One region of the Rhizobium sp. PAMB 3182 genome, then DNA from elsewhere that is predicted to be linked to it. Evidence: predicted binding sites of a transcription regulator. Region 1 holds the regulator's gene; each other region holds the start of a gene.
The links. Region 1 encodes LexA, which represses DNA repair genes until DNA is damaged. Its sites were predicted from a motif close to TGTTCNNNNTGTGTTCNG; they were not measured.
Positions count from the first base shown of each region.

Region 2: a site for LexA is predicted at 2,321-2,338, ahead of uvrA (excinuclease ABC subunit UvrA). Genes of this name have one in related genera too.
Region 3: a site for LexA is predicted at 1,804-1,821, ahead of ACU5AZ_RS08070 (DNA recombination protein RmuC). Genes of this name have one in related genera too.
Region 4: a site for LexA is predicted at 1,592-1,609, ahead of ACU5AZ_RS08415 (YifB family Mg chelatase-like AAA ATPase). Genes of this name have one in related genera too.

Region 1 covers NZ_CM128607.1:250,788-254,792, forward strand. The annotation lists gene ACU5AZ_RS01355 (ArnT family glycosyltransferase) at 1-1,110, shown strand, start outside; gene lexA (transcriptional repressor LexA) at 1,259-1,969, shown strand; gene ACU5AZ_RS01365 (ComEC/Rec2 family competence protein) at 1,963-4,005, opposite strand, start outside.
Region 2 covers NZ_CM128607.1:141,895-145,899, forward strand. The annotation lists gene uvrA (excinuclease ABC subunit UvrA) at 1-2,201, opposite strand, end outside; gene ACU5AZ_RS00780 (single-stranded DNA-binding protein) at 2,463-2,978, shown strand; gene ACU5AZ_RS00785 (MarC family protein) at 3,008-3,634, opposite strand; gene gyrA (DNA gyrase subunit A) at 3,851-4,005, shown strand, end outside.
Region 3 covers NZ_CM128607.1:1,621,402-1,625,406, forward strand. The annotation lists gene ACU5AZ_RS08065 (methyl-accepting chemotaxis protein) at 68-1,582, opposite strand; gene ACU5AZ_RS08070 (DNA recombination protein RmuC) at 1,877-3,070, shown strand; gene ACU5AZ_RS08075 (ribokinase) at 3,117-4,005, shown strand, end outside.
Region 4 covers NZ_CM128607.1:1,695,414-1,699,418, forward strand. The annotation lists gene ACU5AZ_RS08415 (YifB family Mg chelatase-like AAA ATPase) at 1-1,492, opposite strand, end outside; gene gshB (glutathione synthase) at 1,694-2,641, opposite strand; gene ACU5AZ_RS08425 (cupin domain-containing protein) at 2,739-3,236, opposite strand; gene ACU5AZ_RS08430 (sn-glycerol-3-phosphate import ATP-binding protein UgpC) at 3,347-4,005, opposite strand, start outside.

The sequences.
Region 1 (4,005 bases):
CTGGCGCCACCGGCCTGCGTCTTCGGCCTGATCGTCCTCTTTCCCTCGTGCCGCGTTCATTTTCGCCGGCTGATCGCCCCGCTGCCGATTCTCTTCTCCATGGCTCTTGCCGGCTGGTGGTTCGTCTACCAGGTGCTGCGGTCGAGCTCGGCGCTCGACAACCAGTTCGTCGGCGATCAGGTGCGCACCAAGCTGGAATTCTCGGTGTTCGCGGTGTTCGATTCCGTCGGTCTCAGCGTTGCCGGCCTGCTGGCGCCTGTGATCGGCTGGCTTTTCGTGATTGCGGCGACCGCGATCGCCACGCGCAAAGTACCGGGCTTCCGGCAGCTCGGCGCATCGGCGCTGCTGCTCGCGGGCTGGATCGCGCTCAACATCGCCATGTTCGCGCCAGCCTTCAAGCCGGATCACCGCTACATCATTCCGTCGCTTCCCGCTCTGTCGATCCTGATGGCGGTCGGCCTCGCCTCCTTCGATCGCGAGACGACATCACGCTATCTAAGCCTGTTTCTCAAATTCTCGGCGATCGGCCTGGCCCTCACCTTCGCCATCCTCTACGGCGTCTCGGCGCAGCTGCTGAGTGCCAAGGTAACGGTTGCGATCGTGGTTGCCATTGCCCTCGGCCTGCTTCTCGTCTGGCGCATCGCCAATCGCCAGGCCTTCCGGCCCAAGGTTCTGGCGCTCTCCGCCCTGCCTATGGCGATCCTGCTTGCCATCTATCCCGTCGTCGCCGCCTTCGGCATGCCCGACCTTGGAAAGCCGATCGCCGACAAGGTCGCCCAACTCGACCTGCCCGCCGACGACATCGTCTTCCTGGGGTCTGACATCGTCGCCTCCGAGGCACGGTTGCACAGCGGCGTCGAACGACCTTTCCTGCAGCGACGAAAGCTTGCGGACGTCGAAGCCGGCGATCGCTTCAAGGCCGTCATCACGCTGGAGAAGACGGAAGCCGACCGGCTCGCCGCCGACGGGTACGACGTGACGGCGGTCAGTGGCGGCTGGCGTTCGATCGATCCGGCCGTCCTCATGAAGGCCGTTCTCTCCGGCACGCTCGCCGAGGCACGCGCAGCGGAAGCCGAGCGCGCCTACATCGCAGTCGATCCGGCTCGCTAACGCTCATAGCCGACCCGCAGCAGGAAAAATCGGCAGTTCCTGCGACACCGGCCCCCGCTTTCACGATATTTTAGGCACTTGCGGAACACAGTGGGAACATATAGTGTCCGTTCTGTATTTGTTTCATGATTCTGGAAGGTGCCGATTCATGCTGACGCGAAAGCAACAGGAACTGCTTCTCTTCATTCACGAGCGGATGAAGGAATCCGGCGTTCCGCCATCCTTTGACGAGATGAAGGATGCACTCAATCTCGCGTCCAAGTCCGGCATTCACCGGCTGATCACGGCGCTCGAGGAGCGCGGCTTCATCCGCCGCCTGCCGAACCGGGCGCGCGCGCTGGAGGTCATCAAGCTTCCCGAAGCCTATTCGCCGAGCCTGCAGCCACGGCGCGGCTTTTCGCCAAGCGTCATCGAAGGCAGCCTCGGCAAGCCGAAGCTCGCCCCGGCGCCCAAGGCACCGGAACCTGCGAACGACACCGTCAGCGTCCCGGTCATGGGCCGCATCGCCGCCGGTGTGCCGATCTCCGCCATCCAGAACAACACGCACAGCCTGTCCGTGCCGATGGAAATGCTGGGCTCCGGCGAACACTATGCGCTGGAGGTCAAGGGCGACTCGATGATCGAGGCCGGCATCCTCGATGGCGATACCGTCATCATCAAGAATGTCAGCAGCGCCAATCCGGGCGAGATCGTCGTGGCCTTGGTCGACGACGAGGAAGCAACGCTCAAGCGCTTCCGCCGCAAGGGTGCGTCGATTGCACTCGAAGCCGCCAACCCGGCCTATGAGACGCGTATCTTCGCCTCCGATCGGGTGAAGGTCCAAGGCAAGCTCGTCGGCCTCATCCGCCGCTATCACTGACCGGTGACACGCCTGGCTGCGTCCGTATCACGCGGATGCGGAACAAGCGGCCATGTGGCTGTTTCCTGCGTGGCCAGGAAGCTATTTGCCCGCCAGTCATAATATCGATGCCGGGTCCAGGGGCGGTCGATTGCGCCGACTGCCGTCCTGGCCTCAAAGCCGATGCCATCCAACGCCGCATGGAGTTCGATCGATCCGGTTCTTCGCAGACGTTCCGCCGTAAGCAATGTCGCGCCCGAGCGGCACGTGTCGTAGCCGAGCCGGAACGGCACGATGACCACATCGGCGATGTCGCAGGCGGGTCCGGCATAGGCGGGTTTTTCCACCGTCACCACCCGCAATGCGGTTCCGCCCGACGCCGTAACCTGACCGGCGCACCAGGCGGCCTTCCTGCAGTGGAAGGGGGATATCTCTCCATTCAGGGCCGTCTCCATGGCCAATCGCTCCGCATTCAAGACGGAGGCCGGCAGCCGTGGCGGTTCTCCTCCTTCTCCTCCTCCTGTCCGGTCAGGCGGGACCGGATCCCCATCCGCCATGTCCGGCCCCTCACCCTTCGGCATGGCGAGCGCCCGCTGCCATTGTTCGAAGATGAAAGATGGCGGACGACTGCGGTTGGTCTCGAGCCGTCCATCGGCAATGCGGGCCACCAGCCTGCCGTCCTCGCTGATAATCAGCGCAGGAGACGAGTTTGTCGGTCCGTACGCGATCAGCGCAACCGCCGCGGCCATCAGCGGCAGGCCAAGATATCTGAGACGACTGCGCAACAGGACCAGGAGCAGAAAGCCGGCGACTGAGAGTTCGAAGGCGTAGGGAGGCAGGCGTCCGGATGACACGCCGCTGTCCCAGCCGGTGACATCTCGGGCCACCGCGATGACGATGTCCAACCCAACCCCCATGAGGCGTAGCGGCCAATGCTCGAGCCCAAACGGCATGGCGAGGACGGAGACCAAGCCGGCCGGCATGACCACGAAGGTGACGACCGGCATGGCGATGAGATTGGCGGCAAAGCCATAGGGTGCGAGGCGGTAGAAATGCTCCAGCGCGAAGACCGCCGTTGCCGTCCCGCCGATCGCCGATGTGAGCGCCAGCGCCGAAGCAAACCCGCCGGCTTTCGCGGCAAGGGCGATGATACCGGACCGGCGACGCGGAGCGCTCCGGTCCACCGAGCGCATCCGCCACCATCTGTATCCCGCCACAAGCGCCACCGTCGCGGCAAATGACATCTGGAAGCTCGGCCCCATGACGGCGGACGGCGTGACGGTGAGAATGATCAGCGCCGCGAGCGCGACGTTCCTGAGACTGATCGCCGGCCGGTCGATGAGGACTGCGACCAGCATCAATGCCAGCATGATGAAGGCGCGGATCGCTGATACCTGCAGCCCGGAGATCAGCAGATAGCCGAATGCCCCGGCCAGGGCAGCGGCTGCGGCCCACTTCTTGACCGAGAAGCGTTGCACGAGGGCCGGGAACAGGGCGAGCGCCGTGCGCAGGCCGGCAAAGAAGAGGCCGGCTGCGAGCGCCATGTGCAAGCCGGAAATGGCGATCACATGCGCCAATCCCGACATGCGCAAGGCTTCCGCCGTCTCATCCGACAGCGCACGTCTCTGGCCGGTGACGATGGCCGAGGCAAACGCCCCGGTGTCGCCAGCAAGCGTCGCTCGAATCCGGGCGGAAATCGTGTCGCGCAGCATCTCGATCGCAAGCCGGGCGCGGTCAAGAAGGGATGCACGCTGCCCCACAGCCACTTCTTCGGGAGAACCGTAGAAGAAACCGACCGCACCGATCCCCTGGTAGTAGGAGAAGAACGCGAAGTCATAGCCGCCAGGCAGGGCCGGACCGGAGGGCGGCGAGAGCCGCGCCTTGCCGCTGATCATTTCGCCGGGCAGCAATGGCTCATGGTCGTTTCGCGCCAGCACGGCCACCCTCTCAGGCGGACGTCGGAGGGCCGGCTCGCTGGTCGCCGACACATTGATCAGATAGCGCCAGCCGCCATTGTCGTCGATCTCGCGGCTCTCGATACGTCCGGTGATCCGGGT
Region 2 (4,005 bases), 110 kb from region 1:
TCGCGGATCGGCGTGAATGCGCCGGTATAGGTCGCCGGGTTGGAGCGCGGCGTGCGGCCGATCGGCGACTGGTCGATATCGATCACCTTGTCGATATATTCGAAACCGTCGATGCGGTCGTGGTCGGCCGGATGCTCGCGTGCGCCCATGATGCGGCGGGCGGCAGACTTGTAGAGCGTCTCGATGAGGAAGGTCGACTTGCCGCCGCCGGACACACCGGTCACGGCCGTGAAGACGCCGAGAGGGATCGAGGCGGTGACGTTCTTCAGATTGTTGCCGCGCGCGCCGACGACGGTGATTTCCTTCTTTTTCTTCGGCTTGCGCCGTTCGGAAGGCACCGGCACGCCCATTTCGCCGGAGAGATACTTGCCCGTCAGCGACTTGGGGTTTGCCATGATGTCGCCGGGCGTTCCCTCGGCCACGACCTCGCCACCATGGATGCCGGCGGCCGGGCCGATATCGACCACGTAATCGGCCGTCAGGATCGCATCCTCGTCATGCTCGACGACGATCACCGTATTGCCGATGTCGCGCAGATGCTTGAGCGTCGCCAGAAGGCGGTCGTTGTCGCGCTGGTGCAGGCCGATCGACGGCTCGTCCAGCACGTAGAGCACGCCCGTAAGGCCGGAACCGATCTGCGAGGCGAGACGGATGCGCTGGCTTTCGCCGCCCGACAGCGTGCCGGAATTGCGCGACAGGCTCAGATATTCAAGGCCGACGTCGTTCAGGAATCGCAGCCGCTCACGGATCTCCTTGAGGATGCGGAGCGCGATCTCGTTCTGCTTGTCGGAGAGATGGCTTGGTAGTTCGTCGAACCAGTCGCGCGCGATCTTGATCGACATCTCGGTGACTTCGCCGATATGCAGCTTGCGGATCTTCACCGCCAGCGCCTCGGGCTTCAGGCGAAAGCCGTTGCAGGCCGGGCAGGGGGCGGCCGACATGTAGCGCTCGATTTCCTCGCGCGCCCAGGCGCTGTCGGTTTCCTTCCAGCGGCGCTCGAGGTTCGGCACGATGCCTTCGAAGGTCTTGACCGTCTTGTAGGACCGGGCGCCGTCCGCATAGTGGAACTCGATCTTCTCGTCGGTACCCTTGAGGATCGCTTTCTGTGCGGCGGCACTCAGGGCGCTCCAGCGGTCGCCGAGCTTGAAGCCATAGGTTTTCCCAAGCGCCTCAAGGGTCTGGTTGTAATAGGGCGAGCTCGATTTCGCCCAAGGGGCGATCGCGCCGTCGCGCAGCGTGCGGTCCGGTTCCGGAACGATCAGGTTCTCGTCGATCTTCTGCTGCGAGCCGAGACCGTCGCAGGTCGGGCAGGCGCCGGCCGGATTGTTGAAGGAGAACAGCCGCGGCTCGATCTCGGAAATCGTGAAGCCGGAAACAGGGCAGGCGAATTTTTCCGAAAACAGCACGCGCTCATGCGTCTCGTTCAGCGACTTGTTGGCGGAGCCGCCGGCAGAGGTTTCCTCCGGCGGCAATGGCTTGTCGGCGAATTCGGCGACGGCAAGGCCATCGGCGAGCGTCAGGCAGGTCTCGATGCTGTCGGCAAGGCGGGCGGCCATGTCGGGGCGCACGACGATGCGGTCGACCACCACGTCGATATCGTGCTTGTACTTCTTGTCGAGGGCAGGGGCGTCGGCGATCTCGTAGAACTGGCCGTCGATCTTGACGCGCTGGAAGCCCTTCTTCATGAGCTCCGCGAGTTCCTTCTTGTACTCGCCCTTCCGGCCGCGCACCATCGGCGCCAGTATATAAAGCCGCGTGCCTTCCTCGAAGGCGAGCACCCGGTCGACCATCTGGCTGACCGTCTGGCTCTCGATCGGCAGGCCGGTGGCCGGCGAATAGGGCACGCCGACACGGGCAAACAGGAGGCGCATATAGTCGTAGATCTCGGTCACCGTACCGACCGTGGACCGCGGATTGCGCGATGTCGTCTTCTGCTCGATGGAGATTGCCGGCGACAGTCCTTCGATCTGGTCGACGTCCGGCTTCTGCATCATTTCCAGGAACTGCCGCGCATAGGCGGAAAGGCTTTCCACGTAGCGGCGCTGGCCCTCGGCGTAGATCGTGTCGAAGGCAAGCGAAGACTTGCCGGAGCCCGAGAGGCCCGTCATCACGATCAGGGAATTGCGGGGAAGATCAAGATCGACGCCCTTCAGATTGTGTTCGCGCGCGCCGCGAATGGATATCGTCTTCAACTCGCTCATATTCACATAATCCGGATTGGAATTCCGCCCCTATGTAATGTTACTACGCCGCCTGTCGAGAAGCGGACGCCGCAATTGCCGCAAAAATCGATTCAGTTGACAGGATCATACATATTTAATAGAACAAAAAAAGAACAAAATTCCACATGGGGAAAGCTGTGGATTTCGCCCTCGGGGCAAGCGCGCCTCGGCGCTTTCCTTTAGAGTGGCGCAAGTTTTTACGGAATGGAAGCCGTTTCGGCGGCAATCGAGGTGAAGAGTATGGCAGGCAGCGTCAACAAAGTGATTTTGATCGGCAATCTGGGCGCGGACCCGGAAATCCGCCGTACGCAGGACGGCCGACCGATCGCCAATCTGAGGATCGCGACGTCGGAAAGCTGGCGCGACCGCAACAGCGGCGAGCGTCGGGAAAAGACCGAGTGGCACGCCGTGGTCATCTTCAACGAAGGCCTGTGCAAGGTGGCCGAGCAGTACCTGAAGAAGGGCTCGACCGTTTACATCGAAGGTCAATTGCAGACACGCAAGTGGACCGACCAGAGCGGCCAGGACCGCTACACGACGGAAGTCGTGCTGCAGGGCTTCAACGGCAATCTGACGATGCTCGGCGGTCGTGGCGACGGTGGCGGTGCGCGTGGCGGACGTGACGAAGGCTATGGTGGTGACTATGGCGGCGATTACGGCTCGCCGGCTCCGGCATCCCCGTCGCGCGGCGGCGGCGCTGCGGCACCCTCCGGCGGCGGTTTCTCGCGCGATCTCGACGACGACATCCCGTTCTGAGAACGATTTGGATCGACAGGCAGACGGCGTCAGGCGAAGGCCGATTTGACGCCGTCTATCACGAACTGGACGGAGAGGGCGGCCAGCAGCACGCCCAGGAGCCGGGTGAGGATCGCCCGGCCCGTCATGCCGAGGAAGCGGTCCAGCCGTTCGGCCACCATCAGCACCACCAGCATGATCGCCAGACAGAAGGCGATGACCGTCACGAGGCCGGCCTTTTGAACAGGGCCGTCCAGCGATCCCGACAAAAGGATCGTCGCCGATATGGCGCCCGGGCCGGCAATCAGCGGAATGCCGAGCGGGAAGGCGGCGAGGTCGTGGATCTGGTCCTTGGTCAGCGCCACTTCCTTGGTGTTTTCATGCCGCTGCTGGCGCTTCTCGAAAATCATCTCGAAGGCGATCCAGAACAGGAGCAGTCCGCCCGCCACCCGGAATGCACCCATGGAAATGCCGAGCTGGGTCAGTACCGAGGCCCCGGCGATCGCGAAAAAGGCAAGAATGAAGAAAGCGATGATGACGCCGCGCAGCGCGACCTGCCGGCGCTGGCTCGTCGACATTCCGGCCGTCATGCCGAGAAAGATCGGCGCCAGGCCGGGCGGATCCGTAGTCACCAGAAGCGTGGTGATCGAATTGATGAGAAAATCCGTCGTTGCCATGCGCCCGCCTTGCCCCTTTTCCGTTCCGTTTTAGCCCGGTGGGCGGCAGATGCCTAGAGCGGCGGCCGGTGTTTGGCGGCCAAGACTTGCAAAGGGGCATGCCAATGCCTTACTGCAGGCCAAAAGCCTGTTCAAAACCCGGCTTCAAATTGGCACCCCCGAACGCTTTCCGATATAACCCGGATAGTGATTCTGACAATGAGAACGTGAACCGTTTTGACCGAACATAGCACACCTGGCAGCGGGTCTAACCCGCCCGGCATCGAGCCGATTTCCATCATGGAGGAAATGCAGCGGTCTTATCTCGACTACGCAATGAGCGTGATCGTGAGCCGCGCGCTTCCCGACGTCCGCGACGGACTGAAGCCAGT
Region 3 (4,005 bases), 1.4 Mb from region 1:
TTTGCGCGGAGTGAATGCGGACAAACAAAGCCGGCGAAACTTTTTTCGCCGGCATACGCCCTGTTCGTCAGGCGCTGCGGCGCAACGGCTGGAAATGCCCGGCGTCGTTCGACTGCCGTTCGCCACCGTGGGTGCGGAAGCGGCGCAGTGCCATCGTCAGCCGCTCGACTTCGTCGCGCAGTGCGCGCGTCTGGCCGGAGGTGCGTTCCACCATGCCTGCGTTCTGCTGGGTGATCTGGTCCATGGCGGCGATCGCCTGGTTGACCTCGCGCAGGCCACCGGACTGATCGGAGGCGGCGCCGGCGATGCCGGAAACCGTCGCGTCGATCTCGCCGATGCGGTGGATGATGCTTTCCAGCGCCTCGCCCGTGCTATTGACCAGTCCGACACCGGACTGCACCTGGCTAGAGCTCTGCGAGATTAGGCCCTTGATTTCCTTCGCCGCGCCGGCGCAGCGCTGCGCCAGTTCGCGCACTTCCTGTGCGACGACGGCAAAGCCGCGGCCGGCGTCACCGGCACGCGCCGCCTCGACGCCGGCATTGAGCGCCAGCAGGTTGGTCTGGAAGGCGATCTCGTCGATGACGCCGATGATCTTGGAAATCTCGTCCGACGACTTTTCGATCTCGCCCATCGCGGTCACCGCCTGGCGCACCACGGCGCCGGAGGTTTCCGCCTCGTTCAGGGCGGCCTTGACCGCACCCGATGCCTTGGCGGCGCCCTCGGCGGTCGTCGTCACGTTCTGTGTCAGCTCGTGCAGCGCGGCGGTGCTTTCCTCAAGGCCTGCGGCCTGCTGTTCCGTGCGATGCGCCAGATCGTCGGCCGATTCGGAAATGCCGGTCGTCTCGCTAAGGATGCGTTCTGCGGCGCTTCCCACGGTGCCGATCGTCTCGCGCAGTCCGTCCATGGCCTGGTTGTAGTCGGCGACCATCTTGGCGAAATTGCCCGGCATGTCCTGCGGCAGCCGTGCCTCCAGGTCTCCCTCGGACAGCGCGTCAAGCGCCTTGGTGAGTTCGGCCAGCGCTGCGGCCTGCTCCGCCTCCGCGATCCGCTTGGCCTCCTCGGCCTCGGCGCGTTCGCGGGCCAGGATGTCGAGGTAGACGGAAATCGAGTAGTCCATGTCCAGCAGCGCCGCCTTGACGACCGCGCCGATCTCGTCGGCCAGCCGGGCAGACTTGCCCTTGCCGAAGCGGCTCGGCCAGCGCTTGTCGACCAGCGCCCTGACGAGCTGGTCCATGAGGACGGCATAGCCGCCGATGTACCAGCGCGGTTCCAGGCCGATGCGGGCGTGGGCGCGGCCCACCGCCGTCACGCCATCCACATAGCTTTCGTCATATTTTGCGGCGCTGACGATGGCCCAGTGTTCCATCTGGCGCTTCTTGGCGCCGGCGACATGATCGTCATTGCGGAAGAACGCCGCGGTATGCGGGGTCTTTTTGACCTTGGCGTAGAAAGTGTCCAGCGCAGGGCCGATCGATTCGCGAATGACATCGCTGACGTCCTGCAGGCTCTTCCTGGCATCGTGGTCGAGACCCACGAAGTCCAGGCGATCTGCAAGATCTGACTTACCTTGTTGCGCTGTCATGCTTATCCCCCGGTTCCGCGATCGTGACCATCAGGCCACCCTTCGCTGCTGCATAACTTTCACTATTCTAACGGTTTATTTAAAATCCGCTAAAATATAAAAACACTATGTGGAATATCCTTACATCTTGGGGTGGAATTCTAACCCAAGCTGCATCCCCTCTAGTTCTGCACCCTTAACGATTGGTTGAGCATCCGGGCAACATATGGCCACGCCAATTTTGTTCCCTATTTGATCTCTCTCGACCGTCGTGCCATACTGCCGTCCAGACCACCGAAAGCCCCCTGGAGCGCCATGCCGCATCTGCCTTCCCTTGCCGAACTGGCCAATATGCCCGCCTTTCCGGCAGCCGCCGTCGCCGCTTTTGTGATCATGTTGCTGGTGCTGCTTGTCTTGCTGCGCCTGCGCGGCAAGGCCGTCCGGGAGCAGCAGGCGGCCCGCACCCAGATGATGGAACTGCTGCGCAGCCAGACCGAGATGCAGGGCCGGCTTGCCGCCATGGCGGACGTGTTCGGCGCGCGCCAACAGGAACTGAACCATGCCATCGGCCATCGGCTCGACGGCATGGCGCACCGGCTCGGCAGCTCCATCCACGAGCAGACGCGGGCGACCGGCGACAATCTGCGCAAGCTGCAGGAGCGGCTCGCCGTCATCGACGCCGCGCAGAACAACATCCAGACGCTCGCCAAGGACGTCGTCGGGCTGCAAGCGATCCTCTCCAACAAGCAGACCCGTGGCGCCTTCGGCCAGGCGCGCATGGAGGCGATCATCGCCGACGGCCTGCCGATGGGCGGCTATCATTTCCAGGCGACGCTTTCCAACGGCTCCCGTCCGGACTGCACCGTGACGATGCCGAACGGCGCGCCGTCGCTCGTCATCGACGCGAAATTTCCACTCGAAGGCTGGAATGCGATGCGCGACGCCGCCACTGCCGACGACCGCAAGTCGCGCGCCTTACAGTTCCGGCGGGATCTTGAAACGCATATCCGCGACATTGCGGAGAAATACCTGATCGCCGGCGAAACGCAGGAGATGGCCTTCCTGTTCGTGCCGTCCGAATCGATCTTCGCCAGCATTCACGAGGAATTCGAGGCGGTCGTCCAGAAGGCCCAGCGCAGCCGGGTGATCATCGTCTCGCCGTCGCTCCTGATGCTGTCGATCCAGGTCATCCAGGCGATGCTGAAAGACCAGCGCATGCGCGAACAGGCGCACCTGATCCAGGGCGAAGTCGCAATCCTCATGGACGACCTCGGGCGTCTGGACGACCGGGTGCGCAAGCTGCAGGCGCATTTCAACATGGCAGAGAAGGATGTCGAGCAGATCCTGACCTCGACGGCGAAACTCACGCGGCGCGGCGACAAGATCGCGGCGCTGGAGCTGCAGCAGGCGCCCCTGGCGCCCGCGCCGTCCGCAACGGCTGCCCGCCCGGACCGCACGGTCGAAAGCAGGACCGGGCATTTGACGCTGAGACTGGTTGACGAGGAGTGATCCTGTCGGGCAGTGTCGCGCCGAATTTCAGACAGGGCCTGCATTCATGATCACCATACTCGGTTCCATCAATCTCGACCTCATCGCCACGGTCGGCCACCTGCCGAAGCCGGGCGAAACGGTGTCCGGCAACGGATTTTCCACCGCCGCCGGCGGCAAGGGCTCCAACCAGGCGCTGGCCGCACGGCGGGCCGGTTCGACCGTCGAAATGGCCGGCGCGATCGGCCGGGACGAGTTTGCCGGATCGGCGATCGCCATGCTGAAGGAGGCCGGCACGGGTCTCTCCATGGTCAAGGAAACGGACGAACCGACCGGAACCGCCCTCATCCTGGTGGGTTCGGACGGCGAGAACATGATCGCCGTGGTGCCGGGCGCCAACGGCACGGTCACCACAGAGGACGCGGACGCGGCGCTCGCGGCCATGTCGAAGGGCGACTACCTGCTGCTGCAGATGGAAATTCCCGCCGGCTCGGTCGAACATGCGCTTGACGCGGCCAAGGCGCGCGGCGTCATCACCGTGTTCAACACCGCGCCGATGAGCGCCGAGGCGGCGCGTCTCGCCGAGCGCGCCGACATCGTCATTGCCAACGAAACCGAGTTCGCCCAACGGGCCGGCGTCGAAAGCCAGACGGCGGACGAGCGTGTCGCCGAGTTGAAGCGCCTGCATGCGGCCACCGGCCAGACCCTGATCGTCACGCTTGGCGGCGACGGCGTCATCGCCATGCATGACGGCGCATTCCACAGCACCAAGGGCCTCGTCATCGAGCCGGTGGACACGGTCGGCGCGGGCGACACCTTCTGCGGCTACTTCGCCGCCAGCCTCGACCAGGGCCTCGACTTCGCCGCAGCACTCCGCCGGGCGGCAGCGGCCGGATCGCTTGCCTGCCTGAAGCCGGGCGCGCAACCGTCCATCCCCATGGCCGAAGAAGTGGCGG
Region 4 (4,005 bases), 1.4 Mb from region 1:
AGATCGCCTCGGCGAGATGAATGCGGCCGACGGTTTCCACGCCGTCGAGATCGGCGAGCGTGCGCGCCACCTTCAGCACGCGATGATAGCCGCGCGCCGAAAACTTCATCTTCTCTGCGGCGTCGCGCAGGAGCTGCAGGCCACCGGGATCCGGATTGGCGATCTTTTCGACGAGAGCGGTCGAAGCGCGGGCATTGATGCGCAACCGCGCCTCGCCGAGCGCGGCAAAGCGGTCGCGTTGCAAAGCGCGGGCGCGGGCCACGCGCCTAGCGATATCGGCACTCGCTTCCGCAGCGACCGGTTGGATGAGATCGATGGCTGAGACGGCGGGCACGTCGATGCGGATATCGATACGGTCGAGAAGCGGCCCGGAAATGCGGGCCTGATAATCCGCGGCGCAGCGCGGACCGCGGGCGCAGGAATGCCCCGGCTCGCCGGCCATGCCGCAGCGGCAGGGGTTCATGGCGGCGACGAGCTGGAACTCGGCCGGATAGGAAACGCGATGATTGGCGCGGGCGATGATGCATTCGCCGGTTTCCAGCGGCTGGCGCAGTGCATCAAGCGCCTGCGGCGAGAATTCCGGCAGTTCGTCGAGAAAGAGAACGCCGTGATGGGCAAGCGACGCCTCCCCCGGCTTCGCCCTCAACCCGCCGCCGACGAGCGCGGCCATGGTCGCCGAGTGGTGCGGCGTGCGATACGGCCGGCGGTCGGAGAGCTTGCCGCCGGAGAGCTGTCCGGCAATCGAATGGACCATGGAAACGTCGAGCAGTTCGCCGGCCGACAGCGGTGGCAGGATGGACGGCAGGCGCGACGCCAGCATCGATTTCCCAGAACCGGGCGGGCCAACCATCAGCAGATTATGCCCTCCGGCCGCGGCCACTTCCAGCGCCCGCTTGGCGCTTTCCTGCCCCTTGATCTCAACCAGATCCGGCAGGTTTGCCGGATTGGCGCGGATCGCCGCCTTCGGACGTGAGAGGACCTGCGTGCCGCGGAAATGATTGGCGAGCGCGATCAGGCTGCGGGGCGCCAGAATGTCGATATCGGCGCCGGCCCAGGCGGCCTCCGGGCCGCTTTCGGCCGGGCAGATCAAGCCCTTGCCGAGCGCATTGGCGCCGATCGCGGCCGGCAGCGCACCGGCGACAGCGGCAATCGTACCGTCGAGATTGAGTTCGCCGAGCACCACATAGCCGCCGAGCGCATCCGCCGGAATGGCGCCAAGCGCCGCCATCAATCCGAGCGCAATCGGCAGGTCGAAGTGGGAGCCTTCCTTCGGCAGGTCCGCCGGCGCCAGATTGACCGTGACGCGCTTGCCCGGCAGCGACAGGCCGGAGGCATGCAAAGCAGCCTGCACCCGTTCCCGGCTTTCGGCCACCGCCTTGTCCGGCAGGCCGACGATCTGGATGCCCACCTTGCCGGGGGCGACCATGACCTGAACATCGACGGGCACGCCCTCGATGCCCTGGAATGCAACCGTACTGACGCGAGCGACCATGCCTGTCCCCTCCATCATGGAAGCGGCAGGCACAACCATCGCCTGCCGGGCTCTTCATGAGCTACCGGAGGCAGTGTTGCATATCAGATCGGACAAGACAAGAACATTAACGGAACAAACACACGCAAGGATAGCCTGACGGTTGCACCAGGTTGCAGCCCGAGAACAGGTGGGGTCCACTGCGGTTCAAGGAACCCGCGATCAGGTCCGTTTGCGCTCGATCGCATCCCAGAGAAGCGAGGCGATGTCGGCGCCGCCGAACTTCTTCACCTCGCGGATGCCGGTCGGGGACGTCACGTTGATCTCGGTCATGTAGTCGCCGATGACGTCGATGCCGACGAGGAGGAAGCCGCGTTCCTTCAGCGACGGGCCGATGCGCTCGCAGATTTCCTTCTCGCGCGCCGTCAGTTCGGTCGCCTCTGCCCGGCCGCCGACATGCATGTTGGAGCGGCTGTCTGTTTCGGCGGGAACGCGGTTGATTGCGCCGGCGAACTCCCCGTCGACGAGGATGATGCGCTTGTCGCCCTTGCGGACGGCCGGCAGATACTGCTGGGCGATGAAGGGCTCGCGGAACATCTGGTCGAACATTTCGAGAAGCGAGGTGAAGTTGCGATCGTCGCGCGAGGAGTGGAAGACACCGGCGCCACCATTGCCGTAGAGCGGCTTCAAGATGATGTCGCCCATCTCGTCGCGGAAGCGGGCGATCTCGGCGAAATCGCGGGTGATCAGCGTCTGCGGCATCAGGTCGGCGAATTCGGTGACGAAGATCTTCTCCGGCGAATTGCGCACCCATGCCGGATCGTTGACGACCAGCGTCTTCGGGTGGATACGTTCCAAGAGATGCGTCGAGGTGATGTAGGCCATGTCGAAAGGCGGATCCTGGCGCAGCAGGACGACGTCCATGGTCGACAGATCGACGCGCTCCGGCGCGCCGAGCGTGAAATGGTCGCCCTTGACGTCGCGCAGTTCCATCGGCTCGACGGTCGCATAGACCTTGCCGTCGCGGAGACTCAGCTTGTTCGGCGTGTAATGGAAAAGCTTGTAGCCGCGCGATTGCGCTTCAAGGCTCATGGCGAAGGTGGAATCACCGGCGATGTTGATGCCGGACACATGATCCATCTGGACCGCTACATTCTTGATCGCCGCCATGAGAACTCCCCGTTTGAAAGGCCATCCTCATTTAGGGTGAGGCGGCCCGAATGGCAACGGGCCGCAAGCTGCGATTTGCGGTCGGGAGGCTGCCTGATCAGGCAGCCCATTGCGCGCTGGCGCGAGACGCCCGCGGGCTTGCGAGCCGCGTCATGGCCGCAATGAGCATCGAGCGTGGCTTGGGCAGGACCGCGACCTTCCTGACATAGTTTTCGACCCGCCAGGTCGCCCAGGTACCACTGGCGAAATAGCCGACATCACCCTGGCGCAAGACGGTGACAGTTCCGTCTTCAGCCGTGACCTCGACTTCCCCTTCGAGGATCAGGACGGTCTCTTCCCAGCTGAAGTTCCATCGGAACGTGCCGGCGGTGCAATCCCACACGGCGGTCATGACGGCACGATTTTCCGACTCGGGCTGGAAGCCGCAACGCGCTTCCGGATTTCCCTCGATGATCCAGTCCGGATTGATGGGCGCCGGCTTCATCTCGAATGCGTCGAGCCCGCTCGCGACGACAGGGCTTCGCGCCGACTCGTTCGAGCGGTTGCGTACCTTGATCGCCAGAACGACGGCGGCGGCAATGAATTTCAAAGGCATGGTATCCCCCACATGCTGTTTGTGCCGAAAAGGCCTAGCATGCAGGGGGTTTCGTCCCGGTTCACCCGCTCGTTAAAATTTTAGCGAGCGGGTCGCTTAGCGCATGCCGCTCAGGCACCCGCCGCCACAATGCGCCGGCCCGAAGAGGTCTCGAAGAAATGCAGCCGCTCGGGAACGATCGAAAAGGCGACATCGTCGCCGATCGGGGTTTGCGCCGGCACGGCGGCGCTCAGCATTTCGTCGCCGACCATGCCGTGGACCAGACGCTGCGAACCGAGCTCCTCGACATAGGAGACCTTCATGCGGATCACACCGTCCTCGGAGACCTTCATGTCCTCGGCGCGCATGCCGACGGTCAGCGGACCGGACGGAAGCGAGCGGCCCTCAAGATCGATCACGGCCGAGCCGATCGTCAGCTGGTTGCCTTCGACGGCTGCCTTGGCGAGGTTCATCGCCGGCGAGCCGATGAAGCTCGCGACGAAGGTGGAGGCCGGATTGTGATAGACGTCGAGCGGCGTGCCGATCTGCTCGATGCGGCCGCCATTCAGCACCACCAAGCGGTCGGCCAGCGTCATGGCTTCGAGCTGATCGTGGGTGACGTAGATCGACGTCGTGCCGAGACGGCGCTGCAGCTGCTTGATCTCGCCGCGCATGGAGACGCGCAGCTTGGCGTCGAGGTTCGACAGCGGCTCGTCGAAGAGGAAGGCCGCCGGCTTGCGCACGATGGCGCGGCCCATGGCGACGCGCTGGCGCTGGCCGCCGGACAAGG